DNA from 3 places in the Mesobacillus thioparans genome. Region 1 is predicted to be linked to each of the others. Evidence: riboswitches for the same ligand, from Rfam matches in the RefSeq annotation. Region 1 holds a riboswitch; each other region holds the start of a gene.

Region 1 (10,193 bases):
GCACGGTGCTGCCTGTTTCGTATTCGATATAGGTCCCAAATTCGTTTCGGAGTTTCAGGCCCAGCAGCTCACCGTAGAAATGCTTTGTTCTCTCCAGGTCGGAAACATATAAAATCACATAACCCATTTTCATTTCCATCGTCATCACCTCTTATGTTTAACATTCGAGGTGGATTGGCCGTATTCCTTCATTAAGTTTTTTCCTGCTCGATAGTTCAGGATCGCTTCCTTGGTGCAGGCATAAATCCCCTCGCTGATCAGTTTGCCTAGCGGCGAAGCGGTCCCGGCATAGGGAATCTCTTCCCCTTTCTGGGTAGCAGCGATACAGATGCTGTCCGTTGAAATGCCGATGTTCTGGCTGGCAATCAACAGAGTACTTCCTTCCAGCTCCTGCAGGGCGCTCATTTTCGCCTCAGCCGCGGTCATTGCGCTCTGGATGAACGCTTCTTCGGAAACTCGGCCATTAATGAACAGCCATGTATTGATATTCCTTGGGCTGTCTCGATGCGTATTGCCTGCAGAGACTATGATGAAGATCGATAAACAGCCATTCTCAAAAAAACGGCGTGCTGTGGTTTCAGCAGGGACAGCCGTCATCATCGCCACCGTCTCGCTCGGCAGGAAGCCATTTGCCTGCAGGTACTCAGCCATTTCTGCCTTATGGTCGCTGCAATCATATTCCATCGGGACCACCCGGTGGACAAAGGAATTATGCCAGCCAATCCCGGCACCGGTTATTCCTGAAGACATTGTCCTCAATTTCACCGGTGTCTTTAGTGTAATCCGGTCGTGACCAACATTGAGAAACCTTGAGTCTATTTTGAAATCGGCAGCATGATTGTCGTCCGACTCGGGGACGAGCAGCAGCTGGGGCCTAGCAACTTCCGGGTGGGGATGATTTTTGATTTGCGTCTTATAGACAGCTTTAATTCGCTCTTCTTTTAAAACCTCAGCAGGAGTATCGACAATCAGCACTTCGCCGTTTTCCAAAAGCAATAGCCTATCACAATATAACGAAGCCAAGTTCAAATCATGAAAAATCGAGACGACTGTTAACTGCTCATCTGCAGCCCATTTTTTCAGCAAATCCAACAGCTCTTTTTGGAAGCTGAGATCAAGATGGTTCGTCGGCTCATCGAGCAACAGGATCCTCGGCTGCTGCGCCAGTGCCTGCGCAAGATAGACTCGCTGCCTTTCGCCGCCGGATAGTTCAACGATTGATTTTTCCTGGAGATGGGCGATCCCTGTCTGGTCCATCACCTTAAGGACAATCTGCTCATCTTCCTCACTCCAGCTATGGAACCAGCCTTTCTGGTGTGCATAACGGCCAAGCGAGACGGTTTCTTTCACACTATACGGGAAGGCCTGGTCGGAATGCTGCGGCAGGACCGCCATCATCCTCGCAAGCTGCTTCGGTGAATACTGAGTCAGGGGCCGGCTGTCCAGCTCAATGGCACCTTTTCTGAATTCCAAAGCGCCGCTGATCATTTTTAACAGCGTGGTTTTCCCGCTGCCGTTTGGACCAAGGATTCCGAACAATTCACCTTTGCCAACCTCGAAGGAGACTTCCTTCAACACCTCGCCGCCTGCATATCCGCCTGACAAATTCTTCACTGTAATCATGAGCCAGCACTTCTTTCCCTGCGATTTTTCATTAAAATAAACGCAAAAACCGGAGCTCCGATTAATGCCGTGATTACGCCAATCGGCAATTCCGATGGCGCGATGATGGTTCTAGAAATTAAATCAGCGAGAATCAGGAAGCCGCTGCCAATCAGGACGGATATCGGCAGCAAGTGGCGATGGTCCGGCCCCCATACTGTCCTGGTCAGATGGGGAATGACGAGACCAACGAAGCCGATTGTCCCGGAGACAGCAACCGCTGAACCTGTTAAAAGGGAACCTGACAGCAAAATCAACAGCTTGCGACGCTCGACATTGACGCCGAGATGCTGGGCCCGTTCCTCACCAAACGACATCGCATTCAGTTCCCTTGAGTTTGCCAGTAAAATAACCAGACCAATCACGAAGAAAGGGAAAATGATTTTTATATACTCCCAGCCGCGCATCGACACGCTGCCGAGCAGCCAGCCAATGATTTGCCTCAACTCTTCACCGGAGAGGGCGATCATCAAAGAAATGAAAGAACCTAGAAATGAACTTAAGATAATTCCGGTTAAAATGATCGTCTCCACCCTTAGCAGCCTGTCAACTTTGCGGGCAAAAAACAGGACAAACAGCACAGTGGCGAATGCGAACAGAATGCTGAGCACCGGCAAGGTAAAGGCACCGGCCAGCGGCAGCGAAAGGCCAAAGAACAGCGTCACGACAGCACCAATGGAGGCACCTGATGAAATTCCGAGTGTATACGGGTCTGCCAGCGGATTGCGCAGCAGTCCCTGGAACGCAGCACCGGCGATTGCCAGTGATGCACCGACAAGTCCTGCCAGGAGCACGCGCGGCAGCCTGATTTCCATGACAATACTTGCATGCATCGGATCGATTCCCTGTCCCTGGAAGCGGAAAATTTCAGCACTAATGATTTCAATAATAGCGGGTACAGGTATGGAAACCGTTCCGATGGAGATTCCCAGCAGCATCGAGATGATCAAGAATGCTGCTGCAAATAGATAGGCTAATCCTTTATTATTTAAAAACGTCCGGGTAAATGGCTTTTGCAAGTTCCTCCGCTCCTTCAGCGAGCCTTGGGCCTGACCGGGTAACAAGATCGGAGTGGACATCGAATACCTGCTTGTCCTTGACTGCTTTTACATTGTTCCAGCCCTGCCGCGCAAGTACCTGCTCAGCAGCTTTTTCAGTATAGTATCCATAGGTTGTCACAACGACATCAGGATTACGCTCCACCATGGCTTCCGGGTCGACTTTCGGCCATCCTTCCATGTCGCCGGCAGCATTCTTCGCGCCAATCAACTCAAGCATTTCGTTGATAAACGTATGATTGCCGGCTGTGTAGATTTCCGGTTCAGGAGAGACCTCGACAAATACTGTCTTTTGCTCTTCCGGTTTGATAGCTTCCGCTTTCTTCTTCAGGACTGCGAAGCTGTTTTTCATCGTCTTGATAAGCTCGGCTGCTTTTTCAGGCTCACCAATCGCTTTTCCAATCATCTCGATGGATTGATACACTTCTTCAAATGATTGCGCATCATTTACGACGACAACAGCAATTCCTGCATCTTTTAGTTGCTGCAGCCCTTCTTTTGCCGTGTCCGCGGTAGACCCCGGGGCAAGGACTAGGTCTGGCTTTAAGGAAATCATTTTCTCAATATTGAATTCCATGCCGCCGACTTTTTCCTTCGACATTGCTTCCTCTGGGTAATTGTCGAAATCCGTGACGCCGACAATTGCGTCGCCGCTGTCAAGCGCATAAACGATTTCCGTGTTGCTCGGAATCAGGGAAATGATCTTTTCAGGCTTTTCTTCAATGATAACTTCTTCATCAAGCGCATCTTTTACCGTGACAGGGAATCCTGACTGTTGCTCCTGCGCGGTTTTTTCGCCTTCCTTTTTTTCTGGCTGTGCTTCGGTACCGCACCCAGCCAGGATTATGGCAGCTGCCATCCATAACAACAATAACTTCTTCATTCACTTCTCCTCCATTTTTCGATAAATAAAAGACATCTCCACCAGAAGGGGAGATGTCCGAGTAAGCAAATGTTTTTATCACCATAAAAGACATAGAGCCTGTCGGCACCTCCCTATCCTCGTAGTTTGCTTGGTGCAATGGACAGGCAGGTCTCCTGGCTCATGGTCAATGCTCGCTGCGCCTTCCCATACATTTGTACAGTGGCGTAATGCAGCTTGCTCCCATTTACAGTGGCGGGACCGCGTTGGATTTTCACCAACTTCCCTATTAAGTCTTGTTATAAAAGACACCTGTTCATTTCGATATGTAATTTTCCGCTACAACCCATTATACACGATTTGCCAAAAGTTGCTGCAAAGATTTTGTTTTTTCGACTTATTGTGCAAGCAAGCTCCATTCCTTCAACTTTTTATCGAAAACAAGTCTGCCGTCAGGATTGTTGCGGTTCGCTTCTTTGTATTCATCATGCATGTCATCCATGTTGGCAAAATCTCCGATGATCCAGATCGGTATTTCAATCCTGTTGCGGTTCTGCTGGATGTTCTTCAGCGAAAACACGGCACCCTCCTTCAAGGCTGGTATCAGTGATTTCAGGATTTCCTTGCTGACAGAGGGATAGGACTTCTTTTTCCGGATTCCAAGCAGCGTTTTTTCCGGTTTCATTTCTCCCAGCTTACCTGCAAGGACATTGCCAAGCATGCGGAAAAAGTCATTGAAATTGCGGTAGTACGTCTTGTTGAACCAGCCGTCTTCGTTGGAAAGGTACACAAAGCGATTATTAAGCTGATTGTAAAAAGGCAGCTTCAAATGATGCTTGATATGTCCAAGATAAAGAAGTTCGGCAATTTCCTGGGCCGTCAGTACATTCAGCGCTTCCACTTCCTCAAAATCAATCCAGCAAAAATCCCCGTAAGCATGTGTATTGGCTCCAATGAGCTTTTCGGCATTTTCTTCTGGTACATACTCAAATAAGGTATGCCTGTTGAATTCGCCATCCTCATAGCGATGCTTCAACAGCAATAGATGGTTAAAAGGATCGGGCAGCGACCGGGCAAATTCATGGAATTCGATTCCATGCGAAAGCACATAATGATCCCGTTCGTTCATGTGGAGATATAATAAATCCCTGCTATAAGGATGGTTCTTTTTCAACAGCAAAACCTCCCGGAAAATTCTAAGCTGCAGAATGCCAGCGGCTCCGTACAAATAACACTTCTTCCATTCTAACAAAAACGATGGAAAATATCTTATTCTGAATCCTCAAAAACATAATTATTATCCGCCTTTCCCGCGAAAAGAATCCATTGGTAAAAAAGAAACCAATCCCTCCTGGCATTCGTCTATATTTATAGGAATATATTACCTGCAAAGGGATTGTGAGGATAATCTTTGTCTGCTAGCATTAAAATGGTAAGGCCTTCACAAATAGGCGAAATATTATGTGATGAAAATGATTTGGACAGGGTGTAGCAAATGGATAAATCGATTAAAAAATTCGACCGCTTTGATTGGACGTTGACACTTCTCTTACTGTTGTTTTTTCTGACCAGCTGCCTCGCCATTTATAGCGCCCAGAAGACCGGGCAATATGTTGGTCAGAACTTTTTATACAAGCAAATATTTTGGTATGTCGTCGGTTCAGGAATCATTGCAGTCGTGATGATGTTCGACAGTGAACAATACCGCAAACTCTCATGGTATTTATACGGCTTCGGGATCTTCCTGCTCGTCTTCCTGTTTTTCGCTCCTGCCAGCATTGCGGAAGAAAGGAACGGGGCCAAAAGCTGGTTCTTCATCGAGCCATTCGGTTCGATCCAGCCCTCCGAGTTCATGAAAGTCTTTTTGATTCTTGCTTTAAGCACCGTCATCTATGCCCACCATAAAAAACATCCGAGAAGGACACTTCAAACAGACTTCCTGCTGTTCATCAAGCTTGGCTTGATCACCGCCTTACCGCTTGGGATGATCATGATGCAGCCAGACCTTGGAACAGCATTGGTCGTAATTGCGATTTTCACAGGAATCGTCCTAGTTTCCGGCATCACGTGGAAAATCATCCTGCCTCTCTATGGCGGTGGAGCTGCGCTTGGAGCCGGCATTCTGTATCTCGTCATTTGGAAGCCAGAGATCCTGAAGAAATATCTGGGGGTAAAAACGTATCAGTTTGGCCGTATCTATGCCTGGCTTGACCCGGAGAGCAACCCGGAATATGGCTACCATTTATTGAAATCCCTCAGTGCGATCGGGTCTGGCATGCTGACTGGAAAAGGGATCAATGGCAGCGAAGTCTATATTCCCGAAAGCCATACAGACTTCATTTTCAGCGTCATCGGAGAGGAATTCGGCTTTGTTGGCGGCAGTTTTGTCATCAGCCTGTACTTCCTGCTCATCTACCACCTGACCAAAACAGCGCTGGATACGAATGACCCTTTTAACTCCTATATTAGTGCAGGTGTCATCAGCATGATTACCTTCCATGTCTTCCAGAATATCGGAATGACCATCCAGCTGCTGCCGATTACCGGGATTCCGCTGCCTTTCATCAGTTATGGCGGAAGCTCGCTGATGGGGAATATGCTGGCGATTGGGCTGATTTATGGGATTCGCTTCCATCATAAAACCTATATGTTTGCATCAAGTGACAGGAGTTTTGATTTATGAAGCTAGTAAGCAATTATCGTGAAAATAATGAGTTGAGGAAGAGTTTCATTCAGCTGGCCGCCGACATTTTCGGTCTTGATTTTACCAACTGGCATGAAAAAGGCTATTGGGGAGAGCGATACATTCCGTATTCCTTCGCAGATGGCGGCCGGGTGGTTGCGAACGTGTCGGTCAATGAGCTAGATTTGATCTTGAATCGAGAAAGCCGTAAAGCCCTCCAAATCGGTACCGTCATGACCCATCCGGATTACCGTAACAAGGGGCTGTCGGCAAAACTAATGAACCATGTCCTGGCTGAATACGAAGGAAAGTATGACTATATGTATCTGTTCGCTAACGACAGCGTGCTCGATTTTTACCCGAAGTTCGGCTTTGAACGGGTTGAGGAGTACCAGTATTCAACGAGAGTTCCTTCTGATACAGGCCGGGCAGGATTAAGAAAACTGGAGGTTCCAGCAGATCTTAAGCAGATCGAAAAAGTCGTTTATGGCAGAGTGCCGGTTTCCCAGTCGTTTGCGACTGCCAACTCGGGCGGCATCACCATGTACCATATCCTGAATGTTTTTCCTGACCATCTTCATTATTCAGAGGAAGAGAATGCAATCGTCATTTTCACGGAAGAGAACAGTCAGGTCCAACTATATGATGTAATCAGCACCTCACCGGTGAATATCACCAATCTCCTTCCTGAAGGGGAAGTTGTATTCCATTACACACCTGATTACAAGGGCTTGAAAGTCCATTCAGTTCCTTTCAAACGGGAGGGAACATTATTTGTAAAAAGCGGCGTAGGGCGGGAGTTCCCTCGCTTTGTGAAACACCCTTTCACTTCGGAGGCATAAAGAACAAAAAGCGCAAGCGCCTTGTTCAGCACCGACAAGCGCTGGAGATCCTGACAGTGAAGTTGTTCTTTGACTTCATTGGCAGGACCGAAACGTCTCGAGGAGTTAGGAGCCGCAGCTAGACAAGCGTCTCGAGCTGCTCAAAGCTAACGCTTATCGCAAGATACTCGAAGAGGTTTATTCAGGGGAGAAAACTGGCTAGGTGCTGGAGCTGGATTAAGACACCCATATCCAGTTATCCAAACAAAAACGCTTTTATAATTTCCTATCCAACAAAAAAGGCTGAGCAGCTCAGCCTTTTTCCATTGCATTTGTCCTTATTTTACCGATTGCCCTTATAAAGAAATAGACAATAAACAACCCCATGATCACCAGCCCGAGTTTGTTCAGGTCAAACAATTTAAGGACCGCTCCAGCCAGCGTGACAATATAAAGGATCCCTAGCATCGCATTCATTTCCCTGTTTTCAAAATAAGCGGTCATCCTGGCGCCGAATTGGGCACCGACTAACGCACCGGCAATCAGCATCAAACCAATGAAGTAATCGATTTGCGTGTTGACCGCATAGGAAATGAAACCAACTGAGACGATGAGCAGCACTGCAAACAAACTTGTTCCGACTGCTTTTTTCGGATTGAATCCCAGCGAAGTGATGATGAGCGGCACGATGATGAACCCGCCTCCTACTCCAAGCGATGCCGAAACAAAGCCGCCGACGAACCCGACTGCCAAAAGCTTTGGTACCGAAAAATGAGCTGGTGCAGGAATCTCTTCGTCTTTCTTTTGGCCCTGTCGAATCATTTTTATCGCAAAATAAGCGAGCAGCACAATGTAAAGGAACGGAATGACAATGTCATCCCAACCCCGCGCTTCCAGAGCATATACTAGCGGCCGGGCAAGCTGTGTCGCGACAATCCCGCTAAGCCCCATGATCAATCCCTCTTTCCAGAGGATATTTTTCATGCGGATGTGAGCGGCAATCCCTGACATGGAAGTACCCACCGTGAAAAACAAGCTCGTTGTGATTGCTTCAAGAGGCGAAAACCCAATCAACAGCAAAATCGGTGTCAGGATAAAACCTCCCCCAACTCCGAAAAAGCCCGACATCACGCTGATCAACCCGCCCAGCAGCAAGAAAAGTATATATTCCATAAACAACATCCCTTTTATAGACTATTTCTCTACTTAGGATACCATTAATAGTTGGCTCTAGCAGAAATAAAAATGGTATACTTCTAATTAAGCTTATTTAGCCCCTACTATAACCACTCAAAGGAGATACTGTTTCATGTCTGAATGGATCCACGCGATTGAAGAATGGCTGCTTGAATTTGGTTCATGGGGACTATTCTTCGTCTCTTTCCTGGAATCTTCCTTTTTCCCGATTCCTCCCGATGTTCTGCTGATTCCAATGGGCATTGCCAACCCTGACAAGGCGCTCTGGTATGCCTTCATCACCACAGCAGGTTCCGTACTCGGTGCAATTCTTGGCTGGTACATCGGCAAAAAAGTCGGCCGTCCTATCCTTCGTTATTTTATTAAAGAAGAGAGAATTGTCCTGGTCGAACGCTATTTCGAGAAATACGGTGCAATGGCCATCCTGATTGCCGGCTTTACACCTATCCCATATAAAGTCTTCACGATTTTTTCCGGAATCTCCAAAATCAAGATTCCTACACTCATCATCTGGTCCATCATCGGCCGCGGCATCCGTTTCTTCCTAGAAGCAACCATCATCGTCACACTCGGCGACAAAGCCATGCCATTCATCGAAGAGAACTTCGCGATGCTGACAATTGCCCTCGGAGCCGTCGTGATCATTGGATATTTGGTTTATATGTATATAAAAAGATCGACGAAAGCATAACACAAAAAAAAATGCTTGTAGCCTAATGGGCTTCAAGCATTTTTTGATGGTTGATATTTAAGATTAGCACCCGTTAACGCAATAAGAAATTAACTTCTATTTACTGGTTAAGCTCAGTAAGAACTATTTAAAAAGTTGTTCATTAAAAACACTAATTGAATATATGTTTTCTTCTAATAAGTTATCAGATATCTGCTTTATTATATGTGGTTCTCGTAAATCATCGTTTTCAAATGCTAAAAGGTCATTGACTTTTATCCACTTGCTGTCAGTAATTTCATCTTCTTCGAGATTTAATAAACCTCCAGTAACCTCACCAATGAAATGAAATAATATTACTTGATTGTTCGTATTACTGGTAAAGTTATATACTCCAGTCGTGCCAACCAAATTTACATCTAAACCCGTTTCCTCTTTTACTTCCCTCCGAGCTGAATAAAGAATGTCCTCACCATACTCTATATGTCCACTCGGAAAATTCCACTTATCGACAGCAGTAGGTTTATTCTCTTTTATAATTAAGACTTTATCACTACTAAAGACTGAGACACTTGCTACTAATACAATTCCATCTTGAGACATCCATTTCTCCTCAATTCTATAGAATCTTTACTATATATAAATAACTTCTTCCTTCACTAAACTGGTCGTTTAGCTCATAATGAATTCAACAAAAAGGTGCCTCATTCCTTCCTGGGTCGAGGCACCCGTTATTATCTATGGGCTTTAATATATTAATCTCTCCTCCTGGGAAAGAATTTTACCGTTGTAACGGCGGAATATTAAAAGGCCAAATCGCAAAAGATTTGGCCTTTTGTTTGTTCGTCTATCGCCTTCTGTTTCGCTTCCGCAAGAACGCCGGAGTCTCAAGCGAGTAATCTGGCTGCTTGGCACCCCGGTCGTAATTCGCGGGCTCCTCGTAGGCAGGCGGATTGCTGTAGTTGCCCGATTGGCCGTAGTTTCCGGACTGGCCGTAACTGCCCGACTGGCTGTGGTTTTGGGCCTGGCCGTAATTTCCTGATTCTGCATAGGCAACACGTTCTCGCTGTCTAGATTGAGAGTTGTATTGCTCACGGGAATTGGCAATCATGTCTCCAGGACGCCGCGATGTGTTCGAAGGCTGAACTTCCTCCACATCATGATCGAAGCCGGTCGCAATCACGGTCACCATGATTTCATTTGTCAGGTTTTCATTGATGACTGATCCGAAAATCATGTT
Region 2 (10,193 bases), on a different contig from region 1:
AAGAGTCCGAGGACAAGAACAGGAAAGCATTAATTAATATGCTCACAGTAACAAGGAATCTGCCTGTTACTCTTAATGAAGGTACTTTAAGTCAACTCGCCAAATCAGATCTATTCCATGTTTTTGCCCAGGTATATATCCAGAGTCTGTTGAAGGAGCTACGTCGAGGAATTTATAAGGAATACAAGTTGATCCAGGAGAATTCACAGTCATTAAAAGGGCGATTTATGTTCCACCAGCATATACGCAAAAATGCATTTCAACCGGTCAAGGCCTATTGTGAGTATGATGAAATCCAAGAAGACGTGCTACTCAACAGGATATTGAAGAGAGCTGTCAAAATGGTCTACCCATACATTGCGAAGAGTTCTTTGAAATCTGAATCGTTATTTATACTGGAAATGTTTGATCAAGTAAATGATGTGCCAATTCTGAAAAAAGATTTGCGGAATTTTCTTTTCAACCGCCAGAATCAGAGATTTCAAGATGCATTTTTGATCGCCCGGTTGATTCTTGAAAACCAACTCATGACCTCTAAGTACAGCGGGGAACAAAGCTTTTCTTTCCTGTTTGAAATGAATGTCTTGTTTGAATCCTACATCGAACGGGCATTCCGGTTCCTAGAGTGGGAAAATAATCTTAAAGTCGTTCCGCAACACGATGAGAAAAGGTTATTGATCAATATTAATTCAGGTCAAGAAAACATCAAGCTCAAGCCGGATTTTGTTATATACAAGGATTCTGCACAAATGATTGTTGATACAAAGTGGAAAAGTATTTTAAGAGAGGGACGAGTAACTTATCAGCAGGCGGATTTATATCAAATGTACGCTTACGTTACCTCTTACGAACAAGCAAATCGATGTGTTCTGCTGTATCCAAAATCAGAAGATGGGCTGCTTCCAAAATGGCAGGTTCCAGGCAGAAATAAATACATTGAAATTCACACTATAAGGTTATCTTCCTTGGTAGAAACACTGGAAGACCTCAAGAGTATTATTAGCTAGTATCTAAACTCAGGAGGATTACTAATGACTAATCTAAAAAGTAAAATTGCAATAGTCACTGGCGCAAGCCGCTCAAAGGGAATAGGGGCAGCGATTTGTCGCTCACTTGCGAATGCTGGGGCAGATGTGTTTTTTACACATTGGTCGCCATTTGATGAGTTTAGCGGTAATGGATTAGATGAGGAATTTCCTAATACGTTATGTGAAGAGTTAAGATCCATTGGAGTGAATGCTGCCCATATGGAGGTTGACTTGAGTAGGAGTGAATCACCTAGTTTTATCATGGACCGGGTTGAAGAAACGTTGGGAACACCTAGTATATTAGTGAACAATGCTACCTTTGAATCTCCAGCCAATTTTCGAACTTTGAATACAGAGATTTTGGACATGCACTATAAAGTGAATAACAGTGGGACACTTATGCTGTCTCTGGAATTTGCGAAAAGGTATGAAAAGGGATTTCCTGAGGGGAAAGGTGGCCGAATCATAAATATGGTATCTAAAGGACCGGACCCTAACAATCTGGCCTATATAGCAACTAAAGGCATGATCCTCGCGATAACCGAACCTTTATCAGTTGGATTAGCGCCCATTGGTATCACTGTGAATTGTGTCGATCCTGGTCCTACTGATTCTGGTTGGATCAATGATGAATTGAGAGCTCAGCTGCTGCCACTGTTTCCAACGGGAAGAATAGGTGTACCTGAAGATGCTGCTCGTTTAGTAACATTCCTGGCCAGTAATGATTCTGGATGGATTACTGGGCAAACGATAAAGTCTGAGGGTGGGTTTTTGGGTAAATAAATTTTAGAAGGATTATAGAACTTTATACCTCAGAGATGGAGAGCATTCCTATTTTTCGGTAACCTATGATGAAAGCGAAAAGGTCATAAGAATACTCTCATATTATGCAGGGACGATTCGAGGTCATAAAAAATAATGTTCTTTAGACACTTGAATCGTCCCAACTGTTATTCTGATTTTAACCTGAACTAACCTGTTTAAAGCCTAGATCTGAAAGGGCATTTTCTAGAGATTTGCTGATTTTTGTAATGTTAAAATCTAATCCAATATGAGTGATTGTTTGAGCAATCGAAGGTCGTATACCTGTAATAATAATTTCTACCCCTAGCAGTTTTAACGTTTTAATAATTTGGAATAGAGAGTTGGCAACGATACTATCAATGATCGTAACTCCTGAGAGGTCAAGGATGAAGTATTTCAGTTTAAGTCTAATAGCCTCATTTAATGATACCTGCATAATCATTTTTGCGCGTTCGTTATCAATCGATCCTATGACTGGTAAGACTGCAATTCCCGACGCTATGGGAACGACTGGGACAGACAGCTCCTTTAGTTCAGTAAACGCTGATTTAATCCGGTCATGATTATGCTTTTCATGAACTTCACCAGTTATTTTGAAGATCGCATCAATTAGTTTATCGAATCTGTCAGTTATTAGAATCATAGAGTTACAAGGGATTCGATTTTGCTCTAATTCTTCGGTGAAAATTTCCCAAATGACCAGGCGGAACAAGGAAATTATTCTTAATGCCTGGGTTAAAGATACTCCATAGCGAATGGTAAGATTCGCAACCTTCCTTGCCCAAACGCATACAGCCTTATAAACTTCTTTTTGATCCTAATATAAAGCCTCTCCAAAGTATCCGATTAATTCCGCTCTAAATTCCATATATTCTTCTTGGGGCATTTTAAATTTCTCAAAATGCTCCGTTGTATACTTGGGGATATTCTCACTGAATAACTTAGCAAGTTCATGTCGGTTTTCAAAGATTTTCCGACCCATGAATTCAAATTCTTCTCTTGACATCTCACATCTCCTCACGAATGTAGTCTTAGACCTGTGATTCTCAAACTGAGTATTGTATTTATGTATGAATGAGAACCGAAAATTAAGTAATGGTGTATAAAACGGTGAAGCTCATGAGGCTCTATGAAGATTCTGAATGTTCTATAATTTTAACAGTTTAAACCTGCAAATCTAGGATAACTTCATGGTGAATAAATGCCATTAGTGACATTGGGGCAGCCTTCGTTAGAGTAAGATCCGTTTTTAAAGCCAAAAGAAAAGTTTGGCTGAAATTGTGCATCATCAACTTTACTCAGATGAACCTGGATTAAGAGATATCAAGAATTCTATGGGTATTGTATTCCGCCTTAATGCATCACAAGGATCAAGTTATAATGCCAGAAAAGTAAATGTTTATAAAAGCAATCAGTAAAGGTAGCTAGAAAAAGGACTAGGTTGACAGTTGCCCGAAAACTTGGAAAGGAAGTTGTTGTGTCTCCTTAAGCTGCAGAGTTGGGGAAACGGGCAAGTGACTGTATAAAAAAGTCAGAGGGCCAGTCATCGAATAAAATAACGCCCTAAGAGATTGCCAACCAGGAAAACCAGGATCATGATCAAACTAACCGGAAGACTGGTGAAGATCAATTGCCAGTCCATCTGTCCGGATTCGGCTAAAAAAGAATAGGTAACGAGGCAGTAAGGGATAAGGAGGAATAGGGATGTTATGATCCCAGGTGTATAGGCCCTGAACTTAATGCTTTGAACGATATGCATGGATGCCTGCAAAACAAATAAATTAAGAATGGCTGTAAACATAAGAAAACCTTCTCCGTTAGATGAAAACTTAGCGGTCATCACTGCAGTGAAGGAGATAATAAGTAAGATCCATGTAGCCGAAACAGCAAGCTCGGCAGCGGTGGAACCTAGCTTTTTCCGCATTCTTAATGTCATCTCGACGAAGTTGGTCTTCGGATATTTATCTGAAGCCATGGAAGATTCAATGGTGATGATTTCTTCGAGATCATGGAAAATGAATATGATGGGAAATAACCAGATTAATGTTTTCAGGTCTAAAAAATAGTGGAGTGCCTCTAGCATCTTTTTCGCTACCTCCTTGTTCTGTCATCTATTGTGCATTTTATGGGACAGGATTTAATATTATGCCAAACAAGAGAGGTTATGAAAGTACGTGTTATTCACCAGTTAAAAGCTGGCCTCCAGCTAATTTTTGAAAATGAGCCAGAGCTAGCAATGGAAAAACATATTCATAACAATGGTAATTGATATAAAAAGATCCAGCCATGCCTCTGCCTTTTGGATAGGTCGTCGTCCACTTTTTTTCCTTTCTATCCACTAAAAAAGCTGCACCGTTTTCAATTTCAGGCGTAACTTCAGTGGCCGCTGAAATCAGTGTGTCAAGAGCCCAGGCGGTATGCGTGCGGGTACTTTCACCCAGCGGCACATAACGATTTTTGATATCACTTTTACACGATTCTCCCCATCCGCCGTCGGGATTCTGGATTGTCCGAAGCCAGGTTAATGCTTTTTGAATGGCTGAATGCTTAGGGGAAACCCCAACTGAGATCATTCCCGTTACAGCCGCCCATGTGCCATAAATATACACGCCCCAACGCCCAACCCAGGAGCCATCAGAATTTTGATGCCGCAACAGCCAGCGAATCCCATCTTTAATCATCGGTTGGTGAAAATCCAAATTGGTATAGTTGCCGAAGAACTCCAAAGTCCTTCCCGTTAAATCAACCGTGGACGGATCAATCAATAAATCCTTGCCACCCTCTATCGGTAATAAGTTCAATATTTTTTTATCTACATTCTTTTCGAATGCCGCCCAGCCTCCGTCATTGTTTTGCATGGAAACAAGCCAGTTCACTCCACGATCCCATGCTTGCCGGTAATCCACCTTCTCTGTGGCCAAAGTACGGATTGCCCTCAGTGCAGCGGTTGTATCGTCAATATCCGGGTGGAATGTGTTCAAGTCCGCAAACCCCCAGCCACCTGGTAACAGGTCTGGTGCATGAATGGCCCAATCCCCGTATTTGAGATGCTGACGGGAGAGGATGTATTCATTAGCCTTGTGAACAGTGGGGGATGAATAGGGAACACCGGTTTCTTGCAGAGCATAACTAATTAATGTCGTATTCCAGACCGTAGCCGTTGTGTACTGGCAGTGAAGTTTTCCGTCAATCCGGGTGGCCATTGCTTTTAACCCTTGCACTGCACGGGTAATCACTGGATGTGTTTTATGATAGCCTCTAGCCATTAAGGCAAAAATCATCAGGGTAGTACAGCTGAAATAATTCAAGAAGGTGCCGTCGGGTTCGAGTCGGTCCAGCATATATTTTTCGGCACGATATAATGCCAGCTCGCGAAGGTTTCCATGGGATTTCAATCCCTTTATCCCTTGTTTAATCCAATTGATCAGCGAGCGCGCATCTTCTACTTGATCTTCTGTTAAAAAACGAACTTCTTTGTTTTGAAATAAATCGGAGAGATCAGGCGATCGTGGTGTTCGTTTACGGAAATTCGTATTGGCCAGAATCAAAAAAGGGATAAGGTTGGCTCTTCCGTATACGGAGATGTCAAAAAGGTTGATTGGGAAGGAGTCTGGTATAAGCATCACTTCAATATTTATGGGGAGGTGCGGCCACTCACATTGTCCTGTCAGTGCCAGCATGATTTTTAAAAACAAATGGACTTCCGAGGCACCTCCGTTGGCCAAAATAAACTTCCTGGCGGCCTGTATATCCTTGTCTTTTTTATTCCTGTAACCAGAATAAAGGAGGGCATAATAAGCTTCCACAGTGGATGTCAGATTTCCTTTTTCCTGATCGTGAAATAGCTTCCATGACCCATCTTCCTGCTGTTCTCCGGCAATCCGATCCACTAATTCTTTTATGAAATCTTCATCATTTATCTCCAACGTTCGTAATAAGATAATCATACTGCAGTCGGTTTGGATCCCAGTCTCGAAAGGATAATGCCAGGCACCGTTTTCTGATTGGTCCTGAATCAACTGATCAGCAATTCTATTCATTTCCTTATATACCCGATGCCTCATTTAACCCATCCTCTCCCGAATATTCATCTTTGTATACATATTCCTTGTGCAAAATGAATATGCATTCTTGACTGAACCACTAAAAATGAACTCTCATGAAGGATGATGCCGTTCTTGCTGAACTCTTTCTCAGATGTAAAAAAAGAATTAAAGAAAAAGGCGAAAAAGAAAGCTTTCGGTCATCTGCCTGATTTATTAGAAAAAGATAAACGATGGATTTATTTAATAAAAGAGCAGACTAGACAACTCAATCAAAACAATGTAACACGGACGCAGGCGTATTTTCAGTTTTACCTTCAGCGCCCTGAAATACATTGGGCTTTTCTTGGCCATATGGTATCGCGAAACGTCGGATGGAACATGACGGATTTAAAAGGGGAGTTGCTGACAAAGCTTTTATCTGATAGAGATCAGAAAGACTTTTTTTCGCTTTTGGAGCGCGGCAGTTGGTTGATATTTCAAGATGTGTATCCTCAATTTTTGATCTATGACCTGAGTGTGAGAGGCAGAAAGGAGATGTTCCATCTTTTACGTTATTTTCATGTTTCCACCTTCATGGAAACGATGTGGCGTTATTTTTGGAACAGTGGTGATCAAGCTGCATTGGCGTTTGCGATGGTGATCAATGAACAAAGCTATCTGGAAAAAAGATTGATCCAAAATCAGCATTATAAAAAAACCGTAACAGGTACGGTCAGCTTTAAAATGCACGATTTTTTGAATTTTAATAACATCATTTTTCCCTGTTGTACAGGGGATAAAAGGGAGAAAGCTTCGCTTACCGGTGGCACCCTACGCTATTTCACTTCGCTCCACGAGAGAATTTTATTCGGAAAAAAGTTGTATTCGCTTCTTTTTCAGCAAGAAAGAATTCTGGCTGGGGTCTTGAAATGGGCCCAAGAACATCCTCACACAGGCTCAAGGAAAGATTATTGGCCTCATTTGTTTAATGATATAAATGAATCTTTCCCCCGGTCCCTTTATAAGCGGCGGGTCAAGAATTGTGTGTTAAGAAAGGGGGCCGAACGGTTATACAGCCCGCCCTTAAAATACGCCTGGCCGGATACCCCTCATGAAAAGGCAGAGAGCGGGGATTGGTTTGAGGATTGGCATGTCCTCGATTATTTTCATAAGGAAGTCAGTGTGGATGGAGGAATTTTAACTAATTATTGCAAAACCATTGAAAAAATCGAACTTGCGGTTATGGCAAAGGAAACTATTCTATTGCGAGAAGAATAATTAAACATGAGCAGATTTTAAACATTATTAGGATATTCATAACTTTACAATCAAAAGGCTATCTTGATGTCTTTTGATTTTTTATTTTTTAAAACGAACAAAACATTATATCCTTTATTTATGGTGCCTTTTTAAGTGTTTCAACTGCTTTTGTCCCTCATTAAAAATTAAATTTTAGATAATTTATCCAAGTTCACACTTTTTTCGACACGAATTGTGTATAATTGAAACCAGCGGAAAATTTAATACATAAAGAATCTGGTGTCTGCTAAACGAATTTGAGTAGTTTAGAGACTTAATAGGGAAGTTGGTGAAATTCCAACGCGGTCCCGCCACTGTAACTGGGAGCTTCAAGCTTTATGCCACTGTACTATTTGTATGGGAAGGCGCTTGATAGCAATGACCAGAAGCCAGGAGACCTGCCTGATTCTTCGCGTCACAACCTACGAGGATAGGAGGTGTTTGGGAACGATTCTGGCTTTTTTAGGCGAACCGACACAAACATCTCCATGAGTAAAATGGAGGTGTTTTTTTAGTTTTATAGAACGGTTCTATTTTGTTGTGCAAAAAGTTTGCAGAAACAATCGAAATGATAATTCGGAGGAATGACAGATGAAGAAGTTGAATGCCTTTTTATTCGCACTATTATTAACAATCGGCGCTTTGGCTGGGTGTGGCAACGCAGAGCAGTCGAACGCGGAAAAGCCAAATAAAACTGAAACGGTCCAACAGGAAGAAGCAAAGTTCCCTGTTAGTATAAAGGATGGAACAGGACAAGAAGTCACCATTGAATCGAAGCCTGAAAAAATTGTTTCCCTGATTCCAAGCAATACAGAAATTGCATACGGGATAGGTCTAGATGAACAAATAATTGGAGTTTCTGATTTTGATAATTTCCCTGAAGAAGTGGCAGAGAAAGAGAAAATTGGCGGAATGGAATTTAATGTTGAGAAAATCGTTTCTTTAAAGCCTGATTTGGTACTTGCGCATGCTTCAGGTGCACATACTTCTGGGGCTGGCCTCCAGCAGCTTAAGGATGCTGGAATCACTGTTCTTGTCGTTAACGACGCAACTACATTCGATGCAGTTTATGAATCGATCAGCATGATTGGTACTGCCTCAGGTGAACAGGAAAAGGCCGATACTTTGATTGCAGACATGAAGAAAAAGATTGAAGAAATCAAAACACAAGCAAAGGAAATCAAAGAAGAAGACAGAAAGTCGGTATTTGTTGAAGTATCACCAACACCAGAAATTTATGCAGCTGGCAAGAATACCTTCATTGACGAAATGCTGCAAATCATTAATGCGGATAACACTGTAAAAGAAGAAGGTTGGCCAAAGCTAGACCCAGAGGCCATCATTAAAAGCAATCCTGATGTGATAATCACGACACATGGATACTATACGAATGAGCCGGTGAAAAATGTGATAAGCCGGAAAGGCTGGGACAAGATTACCGCTGTTAAGGAAAACCGTGTGGTTGATGTTCATTCCGATAAGGTGACAAGAACTGGGCCGAGGCTGACAGAAGGAGTAGAGGAGCTTGCCAAAGCCGTTTACCCGGATGTTTTCAAATAATTTGCAGACCAGCACAAAAAAGCAGGCACAGTCAAAGGCTTCTGCAAAGGAAATAGTCTTGAATCCAGCAGGCGGCTCAGATGAACCAGCACAAGTAAAAATAGGAGAAAATCATCTTAAGATGAAGCAAGATTACATTGTCTTAAATTCTCCGATCCCATTAAGAACGATGTCTTCCGGAGTTGTCGGAGCGGGAACCGGCTGGTACACCACTTTTGTAAACCGGCATGTGGACAAAGGTTATGACTGCAGCGACCATAGGGAAGAAATGATCCAATATTTGAAGGAGCAGGGATTACAGCCTGGAGATACAGTCGGGATGATGACGGCAGTGATGCTAGAGGATGTATCCTATAAGCACTATCAGGAAGAAGGGTTTTCAGTCTTTATCGTTGTTACAGCAGGTGTTGGAAACGCCATAGACGCTTCGAAAAGCAGTGAGTATTATTCTTTTGATATGTCGCCAGGAACGATAAATATTTGGATATTCGTCAGCGGAGAACTGACTGAGGAAGCTTTCATTCAGAGTATCATGACAGCTACTGAAGTGAAGACAAAGGCGCTTCACGATCTGGAAATAAGGGATAAGCTGTCAGGGTCAGTGGCAACAGGTACATCCACTGACAGCATCCTGGTTGCCTCAACACAACGGGGGCAAAAGCTTGATTACGCTGGCACGATTACTCCCCTTGGACGAATCATTGGCAAGGGAGTACATGAATGTACAGTGGAAGCAATCAGGAACAGCAAGAAAAGGGTGAGAATATGATCATGAACCACCTTACAGCCGTCACACTGGCTGTCATTCTTGATTGGTTTATTGGTGATCCGCCAAAGTGGCCGCATCCGGTGAAATGGATGGGAACACTTATTTACAAATTAGACAGAAGGATGAATAAAGGCAGAGGCAGAAAAGCCAAAGGAACAGCAATGGTCGCTGCTGTCCTGCTGGTTGTCGGAAGCATCGTTGTTCTGCTTACATTCTTCTTTTACTTCCTGCATCCTTTTGCAGGAATCCTTATGGAAGCTGTGATGATTTCAACAGCCATTGCCCAAAAAAGCCTGAAGGAAGCTGGATTATCGGTCTATTATCCACTTGCAGACAATGATATGGAAGAGTCGAGGCATAAGCTATCCTGGATTGTTGGCCGTGATACAGAGCAGCTTGAAGAACCAGAAATTGTCCGGGCTGCTGTCGAGACGGTTGCCGAAAACACGAGCGATGGCATCACAGCGCCGCTATTCTGGGCGGTGCTTGGCGGTGCTCCGCTTGCGCTAATGTACCGGGCAATCAATACCTGTGATTCGATGTTGGGATATAAAAATGATCAATACTTGGACTTTGGCTGGGCATCCGCAAAACTTGATGATTTGGCGAACTGGGTGCCTAGCAGGATTACCTCACTTTGTATGGTCGCGATGAACCGCCCGCTTTACATCACAAGAATTGCCGCCTGGAAAATGGTCAGGCGCGATG
Region 3 (10,193 bases), on a different contig from region 1:
CTTTGCTATCCGCTGAGCGAGCGGCATCTGTTGTGATGAAGCTGGCTGAGGAACTCAAATAATAACGATAGATAGTAAAACGAAAGGGCGCTTTTTCCGATAAAACGGATGAAGCGCTTTTTTTTGCGCGATTTAGAGTTCAGTAAAATGGCTTATCTTCCATATGTGCTTCAGCTGGGAATTGTAAATCTACTTTCTATATAATTCACCTTATGGTCTATTTTACCTATTATCTGCACAGTGATATAGTAATAAATAACTAACTTGAGAGGACGCTATATTATATGAGTTGCAATGCGTGTTTGGTTGGAAATTTACAGTTTGAGATACGAGTAGAAGGGGACCAAAATTTGTCCATCTATCCTGAAGTGGTTCGTCACATGGAGCGTAATGGTGAACTGATGCGGGCGGAAGGCGGTTCGCTGGTTGTAAGCGAAGCAGGGATGAAGGATTTCCTTGATTTTTGCCAAGACCATATGGAACCGGATGAAGTGGTTTTTCGGCTGGATGAAGGAAAGTGGAGAACTCTTTCGGAGGCGGAGGACATCCTCGAAAGCGAGTGGATCGACGAAGTCATCCGCAAGCAGCAGGTTACTAGCCATGCCCAGCCGATTGTTGACGCGGGAGCCGAGATTTATGCCCATGAAATGCTGGCCAGGTTTTACCGGGAGGACGGTTCCGTGATTTTTCCCGGTGAAATTTTCGGTGCCGCTCGGAAACGTGACCGGTTATATGCACTTGACCGGATTTGCCGGATGGCCGCGGTCAGGGCAGCTTCATTTACCGACAAGAAGGCGTTCATCAATTTTATCCCGACATCGATTTATTCTCCGGAATTTTGCCTCAAGTCGACCACGATGCTGGCTGACCGACTGGGAGTCGATTCGGGACGGCTTGTGTTTGAAGTCGTTGAAACGGAAAACGTCGAGGATACAGATCATCTGAAAAGAATCCTCACTTTTTACAAAGAAAAGGGCTTCCGGTATGCGCTTGATGATGTTGGTGAAGGATACAGCACATTGGAGCTGCTCTCCAATCTTCAGCCGCATTACATGAAACTGGATATGAAGTATGTCCAGGGAGTTGCCGCCGATCCTCAAAAGCAGCGGACCGCTTCTGCATTTTTAACAGAAGCGAAGAAGCTGGGATCTGTTCCGCTTGCGGAGGGGATTGAATCAGAGGAAGATTTTGAGTGGCTAAAGGAGAAAGGATATCAGCTGTTCCAGGGATACTTGTTCGGCAAACCCGCGCCAATTAGCAGTCTGGTTGAAGGATGAAAAAAAGAAACCGTTCATGTGACGGTTTCTTTTTTAGGTTATATATCATCGGCATAATGCAGGGAACGCTTTGCTTCCAACTTCTTTTTCATTTCTTTTATGGCTTCTGTCAGGAGCGCGATGTCCTTGAGGATTTGCTGTTTGATGGCTGTGTCGGCACTTGATTGATAGTCGTTTTTCAGTTGGCTCAGTTCCCGTTGGAATAGAAAAAGTGTAAGCAGCTTAATCTCCCCCTTTGGTGAAACAATCATTCTCTCTTTCTCTGTATATAGTACAAAATACCCAATGTTTTTTCTTTTAAACATAAAAAATGGTAAAAATCCTCTCCCGCCGGAATGGGGAGAGGATTTCATACTTACGCTGTTGTCTTCTTTGCTTCAAACACTGCTACAGACTCTTTCCTCTGGTAATAATACCAGTTCAGGACAATGGACAGCACGTAGAAGCCGATGAAGATGAAGAATGCAGGGGCATAACCTCCGGAAATGTTCACGGACCAGCCGAACAGCTTTGGAATCAGGAAGGATCCATATGCTGCGAATGCTGCCGTAAAGCCAAGGACTGGTGCAGCTTCTTTTGGAACAAAGATTCCAGGTATCATCTGGAATGTTGAACCAGAGCCAATACCAGAAGCGATGAACAGAAGCATGAATGAAGCCAGGAAGCCGCCGAATTGCTTTGTACCCAAGAAGTAAATGACACTTCCAGCACCAGCCATCATCACAACCAGAACGATGGATGTCAGCTTGGCGCCGCCCATTTTATCAGCCAGCCATCCGCCGATAGGGCGTGCAGCTGCAGCAAGGAAAGCACCTAAGAATGCTAAGGAAATATATTCAGGGAACTGTGTTTTCAATAAAAGCGGGAATGCCGCTGAGTAACCGATGAAAGATCCGAATGTTGCCACGTAAAGCCATGTCATGATCCAAGTGTGCTTTCTTTTTACAATGACGAATTGGTCAGCGAATGATTGCTTTGTGCCAGGCAGGTTATCCATGCCAAACCATGCTGCGATTGTGACGATTGCAATCGGGATCAGCCAGATGAATGCTGCGTTTTGAAGGAAAACTTCCTGACCGTTAGATAATTTCTGTCCATCGCCAGCGATGAAAGCGAATGTTCCAGTGGTAATGATTAACGGTGTTACGAATTGGACGACAGATACACCCATGTTGCCTAAACCGCCGTTGATGCCAAGCGCCGTTCCACGTGCTTTTTTCGGAAAAAAGAAGCTGATGTTGGATGAAGAACTTGAAAAGTTTCCGCCACCCAATCCGCAAAGTGCAGCGAGTAAAAGCATCACTGAGTATGGTGTGTCAGGATTCTGTACCGCGAAGCCGATGCCGACAGCAGGAATCGCAAGCACGGCAGTTGTCAGGACTGTCCAGTTGCGTCCGCCCATCATTCCCACTCCGAATGTGTACACAAATCGCAGCGTTGCACCCACAAGACCAGGCATGGCAGCCAATGCGAAAAGCTGTTGATCAGTAAAATTAAAACCAATATCATTAAGACGAATTGCAACCACAGACCAGATTTGCCAGACAATGAACGCGAGCATCAAGGAAGGTACCGAAATCCACAAGTTACGTTGGGCATGTTTTTTTCCTTCAGATTGCCAGAAACGATCGTCTTCAGGATTCCATGTATTTATGCGAGCCATTTTAATTCCTCCATATGTGATTGAATGTTTACAAGATTAATAAACCATTTATATCACAGCCAAGGTGTGACGAACCTCACATTTGGAGACACCATCACAATTCTGTCAAAAAGTCTTGAACACTTTTTGACAAGAAGGCAATTATGGGATGCTTAGAATGCTCATAAGGGTATATAAGCTTGTTGCGTAGCGTTTTATTGATGGGTTGAAAAGGAATCGGGGAAATACCCTATATTTTATTTGCGGTGAAGGTACCACCTTTGCACAGGTATGTCCCCTTATTTCTGTTTTTACCCTAATTGCGAAAATCAAATTATATCGACCACATTTCGATATATATCAGCGGATTTTTGATTTTATCGACCATATTTAAAGAGATATCGAACACTTTTTGCAATATATCGACCACGCCCATAATTTAGTGTTGTTATGAAATTAGTTGAAATTACGAGGCAGATGATTTACTATCAATTCATAACACGATATATTGTGTTGTTTAATTAAAACACAACTAAATATTGTATTTACCGGTAAACATGGTGTCTGAACAAGACTTAATAGGGAATCTGGTGAGAGTCCAGAACTGTTCCCGCAACTGTAAGTGCTGACGAAATAAGGAAGAACCACTGTCTAAAAATGGATGGGAAGGCCTTAAAGTAGGGTGAAGCACAAGTCAGGAGACCTGCCATATTTATGCGTGTTATCTTCTTCGGGAATTGGGAAGGTATTACGGGGATAAATTGATAGGCTCATGAATTTTTTGCAGATACATATGTGAGTTGTTAATTGATCAACGTTACTTAAACCCATCTCCCCGAGATGGGTTTTTCTCATTTTTCAGGGAGCATTTTTTACACACAGGAGGTCAGTAATGGAAGGATTATCTACAAATGTGTCCAGGACTTTGCAAAACCGGCTGGTTTTGCCTCCGGACACGAATCATCTTGGAACGATTTTCGGCGGAACGGTGTTGTCCTATATTGATGAAATCGCAGCGATTGCAGCGATGAAGCACAGCAGAAGAGCAGTTGTCACAGCCTCGATTGACTCGGTGAATTTCCTGTCTTCCGCGGTAGTCGGCGATATTTTAACGCTGGAAGCCGTCGTGATTTCAACAGGCAGGACGTCAATGGAAGTATTCGTGAAAGTGGAAAGTGAAAACTTAAAGACTAGCAAAAAGACGTTGACGACCACCTCGATTTTAACCATGGTGGCAAAGGATGAAAATGGTGTGCCTGTTCCGGTCGCCGGGGTCATTCCGGAAAGTATTGAGGAATGGAAGCTATTCAACACGGCGGACATGAGAAGGCAACATAGGCTGGAAATGAGAAAAAGTAAACAAGCAGGAGGAGTCATCGATGAAAATTCAAGTAAAGGATGATCATGCAGCCACACTGATTACAGAAATCGAAAAATCGTTCCCTCGATTAGATTTTTCACCATTCAAAGAAAAGGTCTGCCAGGGCCTTGAAGCCAAGAATATGACAGACGACCAGATTGATAACATGTTAATTTTGACAGCAGTCGAAAGAATCGGCCGGGATGAACCTGACTGGACATATGCAGCTGCACGGTTTTACTTGAAAAAATTGTACAAGCTTAGTGCAGGCTTTCGAGAAGGAGTTGGTTATGGATCCTTCTATGATTTAATCAATAGACTGATAGAGATCGGGATTTATGATAGCGAAATATTAAAAACCTACTCCCAGGAAGAAATCGAATACCTTGAAAAAGTAATCGATCCCAACAGAGACAAATTATTTACCTACATAGGGCTTGTCACGATGGCGGAACGGTATCTTGCACGCACTCAAAAAGGCGATTTTGCTGAGCTGCCCCAGGAGCGGTTCATGATCATCGTAATGACCTTGCTGGCTGAAGAACCGAAGGAAAAACGGCTTGGATTGGTTGAGGAGGCATATTGGGCGCTTTCTAATCTTTATATGACCGTGGCGACACCGACGCTTGCGAATGCCGGCAAAAGCTATGGCCAGTTATCGAGCTGCTTTATTGATACGGTAGCAGATGATTTAAGGAGCATCTATGATTCCAACACGGATATCTCCACCTTGAGCAAGAATGGCGGCGGCATTGGCGTGTACCTGGGGAAAATCAGAAGCCGCGGCAGCGATATTAAAGGCTTTAAAGGGATTAGTTCCGGGGTGATCCCGTGGATGAAACAGCTGAACAACACAGCAGTTTCGGTCGATCAATTAGGGCAGCGGCAGGGTGCGATTGCTGTTTATCTCGATGTGTGGCATAAGGACATCTTCCCGTTCCTTGATGCAAAACTCAATAATGGAGATGAGCGCCAGCGGACACATGATTTATTCACGGGCATCTGCATCCCGGACTTATTCATGGAGCAGGTAGAAAAACGGGGCGACTGGTATCTGTTCGATCCACACGAAATAAGGCGCGTAATGGGATTTTCGCTTGAAGATCATTTTGATGAGGAAAAGGGAGCTGGGTCGTTCAGGGAAAAATATTGGACCTGCGTCAATCATTCAGGTTTGTCACGTGAGGTCGTTCCTGCGATAGAAATCTTTAAATCGATTATGATTTCCCAGCTTGAAACCGGCACCCCTTACATGTTTTACAGGGATCAGGTGAACAGGCTGAATGCCAACCACCATAAAGGAATGGTTTACTGCAGCAATCTGTGCACAGAAATCACGCAGAATATGAGCCCGACTCTCCTTGAAGAGGAAACAGTGGAGGATGGAAAGATTTTAATCTATAAAAAACCTGGTGACTTTGTCGTCTGCAACTTGTCCTCGATTTCCCTGGGGAAAAGTGTGGTGGATGATGTACTTGAGAGAGTAATCCGTATTCAGGTCAGGATGCTGGATAACGTCATCGATATCAATGAAATTCCTGTGCTGCAGGCCCAAATGACCAACAAGAATTATCGGGGGATCGGACTGGGAACATTCGGCTGGCATCATCTGTTGGCTCTGAAAGGAATCAAGTGGGAAAGCGAAGAGGCGGTAGAATATTGTGATGCTCTTTATGAAGAGATCGCCTGCTTAACCATCAGTGCAAGCCTTGAGCTGGCAAAAGAAAAAGGGGCATATCCTTATTTCGAAGGTTCCGATTGGTGTACAGGACAGTTTTTCAAGAAGAGACAGTATGCTGGTGAACGATGGGAGAATCTCACTGAGGAAATTAAAAAGCACGGCATCAGGAACGGTTACCTGATGGCAGTCGCGCCAAACTCTTCAACATCGATTCTGGCAGGTTCGACGGCAAGCATCGACCCGATTTTCAGGCTCGAGTACTCAGAAGAAAAGAAAGATTACAAGATTCCGGTGACAGCACCTGATCTATCAGCTGAGACGATGTGGTTTTACAAAACGGCCTACAATGTGGACCAGCATTGGAGCATTAGGCAGAATGCACGGCGGCAGCGCCATATTGACCAATCCATTTCGTTTAACATTTATGTGAAAAATACAATCAAGGCAAAAGCGCTGCTGGACCTGCATTTGGATGCCTGGAAATCTGGCTTGAAAACAACTTATTACGTCCGCTCAACATCGAGCAGTGATTGGGACGAATGTGAAAGCTGCCATAGTTAAGATGAAGGGGAGGAAAACGATGAAACTATTGAAGAAAAGATCACTTGTCGAAGCCGATGCGCCAAATGCTTCGACCGGGATTATAAATGGGCAAAGTTCAAATATCCTGAATTGGGATGATGTCCGCTTTCCATGGGCTTATCCAAAATATAAGAAAATGCTGGGCAATTTCTGGACCCCTTTTGAAATCAACATGTCAAAGGATGTTAAGCAATTTTCGATGCTAACCGAAAAAGAACAGGATGCCTTTTTAAAAATTATCGGGCTTCTGGCGCTCCTTGACAGCATTCAAACCGACTACGCCGGCAAAGTGGCTGATTATTTAACCGATTCCAGCTTAAATGCCCTGATGATCATACTGGCGCAGCAGGAAGTAATCCATAATCATTCCTACAGCTATGTGCTGTCAAGCATCGTATCCAAATCGAAGCAGCAGGAAGTGTTCGATTACTGGAGGACTGAGCCAATCCTGCGCAAGCGGAATGAGTTTATAACAGACGGATACAAAGATTTTGCCGAAAATCCTGATGTTAAGAATCTGTTGCATTCCATCGTCTATGATGTCATCCTTGAAGGCCTGTTCTTCTACTCAGGCTTCGCGTTCTTTTACAATCTGGCGCGGAATCAGAAAATGGTCGGCACCAGCACGATGATTAACTACATCAACCGTGATGAACAGCTGCATGTTGGGTTATTCGAGAAGATTTTCAAAGAGATTCTCCGTGAGAATCCTGAGTATGACTCAGAATCATTGAGGGAGTTTGGAACTGCAGCCTTCCGGGAAGCTGCTGGCCTTGAGATTGAGTGGGCGGATTATATTATCGGCAACAATATCGATGGCCTGCTGATGTCAGATGTAAAAGCCTATATAAAATTCATGGCCAATAAACGTGCAGAACAGCTGGGCTTTGCAGCGCCTTTCGAAGGATATCGGACCAATCCGTTAAGATGGATCATCGCCTATCAGGAAGTCGATCTTGGCAAGACTGACTTCTTTGAGCAAAAATCGAGACAGTACACGAAAACATCCGATGAGAATGGATTTGATGAGCTATAAATTTTCCTGTGCAGATTATTTTTATAAGCCTTACCTTTGTATTTTGATCCAGAAAAGAGCCATGATCTTGAACGATCATGGCTCTTTTTGGGATAAAATCCTGTCAAAAGAGAAATGTGATGAACTCCCAGCCTGCAGTGGCAAAAGCAACCAGGCGAATGTCAGGCCAATCAGCTGTCTATTCTCCTTCTTTTGCTGGAATAATTCTTGTATGTGTGTTGGCTTAAAGACTCTTGGTGGGGCCTAAGCAAGCTTGCCTTAATTTCTCTTAATGCTGACCGGGTATAGATAAGGAGATTCCGGTTCTTCGCTGATCTCCCATTTTGATACTCTTACCAGCGGAAGGGGAGTGTCCATATAGGAGCCTGTTTCGATGACACCCTCTATTTTAATCCAGGTGTCCTTTTCGATCTTTGCTGCATCCGGGAATTCTGATAAAAATCCGATGATGCCTGCATCGGCGACACAGTGGGTGACAAGGAACCGGGATACAACCAGCTGGTCTTCTGAGAAGCCCTCTTCTTTATAGACGAATCCATAGAGGCTTACCTTCCGGCCCTGAAACTTATCGATGTCGGAGCTGATTGCTTCATAATAGGAAGAATAGATACTGTCATTAAAAAGGATGGTGGATCCTGTTTCCAGCTCTTTCATCTTCTTATTGTACTCTTCATCAGTCATTAGATTTTCATAACCTGTGGCAGTCCCGGTGCCTTCGGTTAAGTCGGCCTGGGGATAGCCCTCTTCAGGTTGCTGTCCTTCATCACCGGTTCCCAGGCTATCTGCCTGTTCCGCCGTTTCATTTGTCCCCGGGCTACCCTGCCCGCTTTTGCTCGAACCGGCAATCGAAAGCATCGCACCCTTTTTGTCAGCGACAGCAGAATCGAGAACCTTTGCTGGAAGCATGAAGCCTGTGAGCAAAGGAAGGACGATGATGGAGTAGGATATTAGTTTTTTTGCCGTAAAAGGTGTTGTTCCGTGGTCATGATGATGTTCATGGTCATCGTGGGAGCAACATTGGTCTCCATGACTGCACGAAGCATGGTCATCCGAACTTTTTACAGTCCAGACGCGAGTAATCTGAATGAAAAACAGAATCAAGAACAGGAACGCAGCAGCCTGGCTAAGCAGCGAATACTTCGGATTGATGAACAAGTAAATTTTATCCGTGAAATGCATGGAATAGATCATAATGGAAAAGCCGAGCAGGATCATGGCCCTTGCGGCTTGTTGTGCATGGAATTGCATCGACAACGCCTCCTAAAGCATGCTGCTGAACAGCATCAGAATGGTAAATACAGTTCCTGCCACTAGCGCCAAAACGGTCATGACAAATTTAATACGGAACACACTCATCATGATCAGCGTGTTTTTCAAATCAATCATTGGCCCGAAAATCAAGAAGCCGAGAATTGAAGTAGAAGGGAAGATACTGCTGAACGATGCACCGATGAAAGCATCAGCTTCTGAACAAAGAGACAGGAAGTAGGCAAGCCCCATCATCACGGCCAGAGAAGAAGCAGTTCCGCTTCCGATTTCGAGCAGAGTTTTCGCCGGCAAATATGTCTGGACCAGGGCCGCAAGGAAAGCCCCGATGATTAAGTACTTGGCCATATCAAAAAACTCGTCTATGGAATGTTGGAGCATGGCCCAAAACTTCTCAAGAAAAGATTGATTCTTTGAATGGCTGTGACTTCCAATAGAAACGGAAGATTTAAATTGTGTCCCTTTGAAAATCATCCCCACAAGCAAGGCTATGATGATCGCGATGACGAAACCTATGCCCATGCGCAAGGCTGCAATTTTAAAATCATTCCCGAATGCCATGTAAGTTGATGCAATGACAATCGGATTAATAAGGGGGCCAGTCAGCATGAAACCAATCGCTGCTGCTATAGGAACTCCTTTACCAACAAGCCTGCGGATGATTGGTACGATTCCGCACTCGCAGGCTGGAAAAAGAGCGCCTACACTGCAGCTCATGACAATCGCCAAATATTTGTTCTTCGGAATCCACCTGCTGATATGCTCCTCGGTGACAAAAATCTGAATCATTCCTGCAATCAGCACCCCAATCAGAACAAACGGGAAGGCTTCTATTAAAATACTGAGGAATATGGTATTCAGATTTAGAATGGAAGAAGGGATTTCCAGCTTACTTTGAAACCCCATCCCGAGGCTCAACAGCATAAGAAATGCAAGGATGACAGCAAAACCTGTAATGTCAAATAAATTAGATCGGATTAATCGAATCATTTTCTCCTCCTAGTTACATTTACTAGATTGTACTAATTGAATGAAGAAAATATGTGCAATCTAGCAAAAAGACTATCAATTTAACACTATTTTCAGCGTCTGAAGATTTTTCCGCATCAGGCTAAAATAGTCTTCTTGATTCTTCATATCTTCAGCTGAGATGGACTCGAGATTATACAGGGTAACTGTCTCAGCTCCGATTTCTTTTTGAATCATTTCTGCCACGCGGGAAGTAACATTTTGTTCAAACGCAATGTATTTTAAATCACGTTCTTTTGCTTCTTCAATCAACTTTGTCAATTCTCGTTGTGAAGGCTCCTGGGTAGGAGAAAGTCCATTGACAGCAATCTGGATGATTC

What was found. A riboswitch is a leader RNA that binds a small molecule or an ion and turns the genes downstream of it on or off. The one in region 1 is predicted to bind cobalamin.
Region 2: it holds a riboswitch for cobalamin, as region 1 does, so the genes downstream of both, ACNAZ4_RS06100 (ABC transporter substrate-binding protein) here and ACNAZ4_RS21660 (helical backbone metal receptor) in region 1, are expected to answer to the same signal.
Region 3: it holds a riboswitch for cobalamin, as region 1 does, so the genes downstream of both, ACNAZ4_RS18670 (acyl-CoA thioesterase) here and ACNAZ4_RS21660 (helical backbone metal receptor) in region 1, are expected to answer to the same signal.

The regions. Positions count from the first base shown of each region.
Region 1 is NZ_CBCSFH010000019.1:28,272-38,464, forward strand. It holds gene ACNAZ4_RS21645 (VOC family protein) at 1-139, opposite strand, end outside; gene ACNAZ4_RS21650 (heme ABC transporter ATP-binding protein) at 145-1,623, opposite strand; gene ACNAZ4_RS21655 (FecCD family ABC transporter permease) at 1,620-2,681, opposite strand; gene ACNAZ4_RS21660 (helical backbone metal receptor) at 2,647-3,603, opposite strand; cobalamin riboswitch at 3,732-3,913, opposite strand; gene ACNAZ4_RS21665 (hypothetical protein) at 3,980-4,756, opposite strand; gene ACNAZ4_RS21670 (FtsW/RodA/SpoVE family cell cycle protein) at 5,078-6,265, shown strand; gene ACNAZ4_RS21675 (GNAT family N-acetyltransferase) at 6,262-7,107, shown strand; gene ACNAZ4_RS21680 (sulfite exporter TauE/SafE family protein) at 7,399-8,259, opposite strand; gene ACNAZ4_RS21685 (YqaA family protein) at 8,396-8,974, shown strand; gene ACNAZ4_RS21690 (NUDIX hydrolase) at 9,098-9,556, opposite strand; gene ftsZ (cell division protein FtsZ) at 9,801-10,193, opposite strand, start outside.
Region 2 is NZ_CBCSFH010000002.1:318,586-328,778, reverse strand. It holds gene ACNAZ4_RS06135 (McrC family protein) at 1-1,007, shown strand, start outside; gene ACNAZ4_RS06130 (SDR family oxidoreductase) at 1,032-1,811, shown strand; gene ACNAZ4_RS06125 (STAS domain-containing protein) at 1,990-2,544, opposite strand; gene ACNAZ4_RS06120 (hypothetical protein) at 2,650-2,838, opposite strand; gene ACNAZ4_RS06115 (HXXEE domain-containing protein) at 3,376-3,915, opposite strand; gene shc (squalene--hopene cyclase) at 4,010-5,896, opposite strand; gene ACNAZ4_RS06105 (DUF2515 family protein) at 6,002-7,135, shown strand; cobalamin riboswitch at 7,378-7,576, shown strand; gene ACNAZ4_RS06100 (ABC transporter substrate-binding protein) at 7,748-8,716, shown strand; gene ACNAZ4_RS06095 (adenosylcobinamide amidohydrolase) at 8,682-9,485, shown strand; gene cbiB (adenosylcobinamide-phosphate synthase CbiB) at 9,482-10,193, shown strand, end outside.
Region 3 is NZ_CBCSFH010000013.1:64,685-74,877, forward strand. It holds gene ACNAZ4_RS18650 (flavin monoamine oxidase family protein) at 1-62, shown strand, start outside; gene ACNAZ4_RS18655 (EAL domain-containing protein) at 351-1,277, shown strand; gene ACNAZ4_RS18660 (hypothetical protein) at 1,316-1,582, opposite strand; gene ACNAZ4_RS18665 (MFS transporter) at 1,633-2,940, opposite strand; cobalamin riboswitch at 3,461-3,644, shown strand; gene ACNAZ4_RS18670 (acyl-CoA thioesterase) at 3,812-4,321, shown strand; gene ACNAZ4_RS18675 (ribonucleoside-diphosphate reductase subunit alpha) at 4,299-6,521, shown strand; gene ACNAZ4_RS18680 (ribonucleotide-diphosphate reductase subunit beta) at 6,541-7,578, shown strand; gene ACNAZ4_RS18685 (TIGR03943 family putative permease subunit) at 7,837-8,826, opposite strand; gene ACNAZ4_RS18690 (permease) at 8,839-9,834, opposite strand; gene ACNAZ4_RS18695 (metal ABC transporter solute-binding protein, Zn/Mn family) at 9,910-10,193, opposite strand, start outside.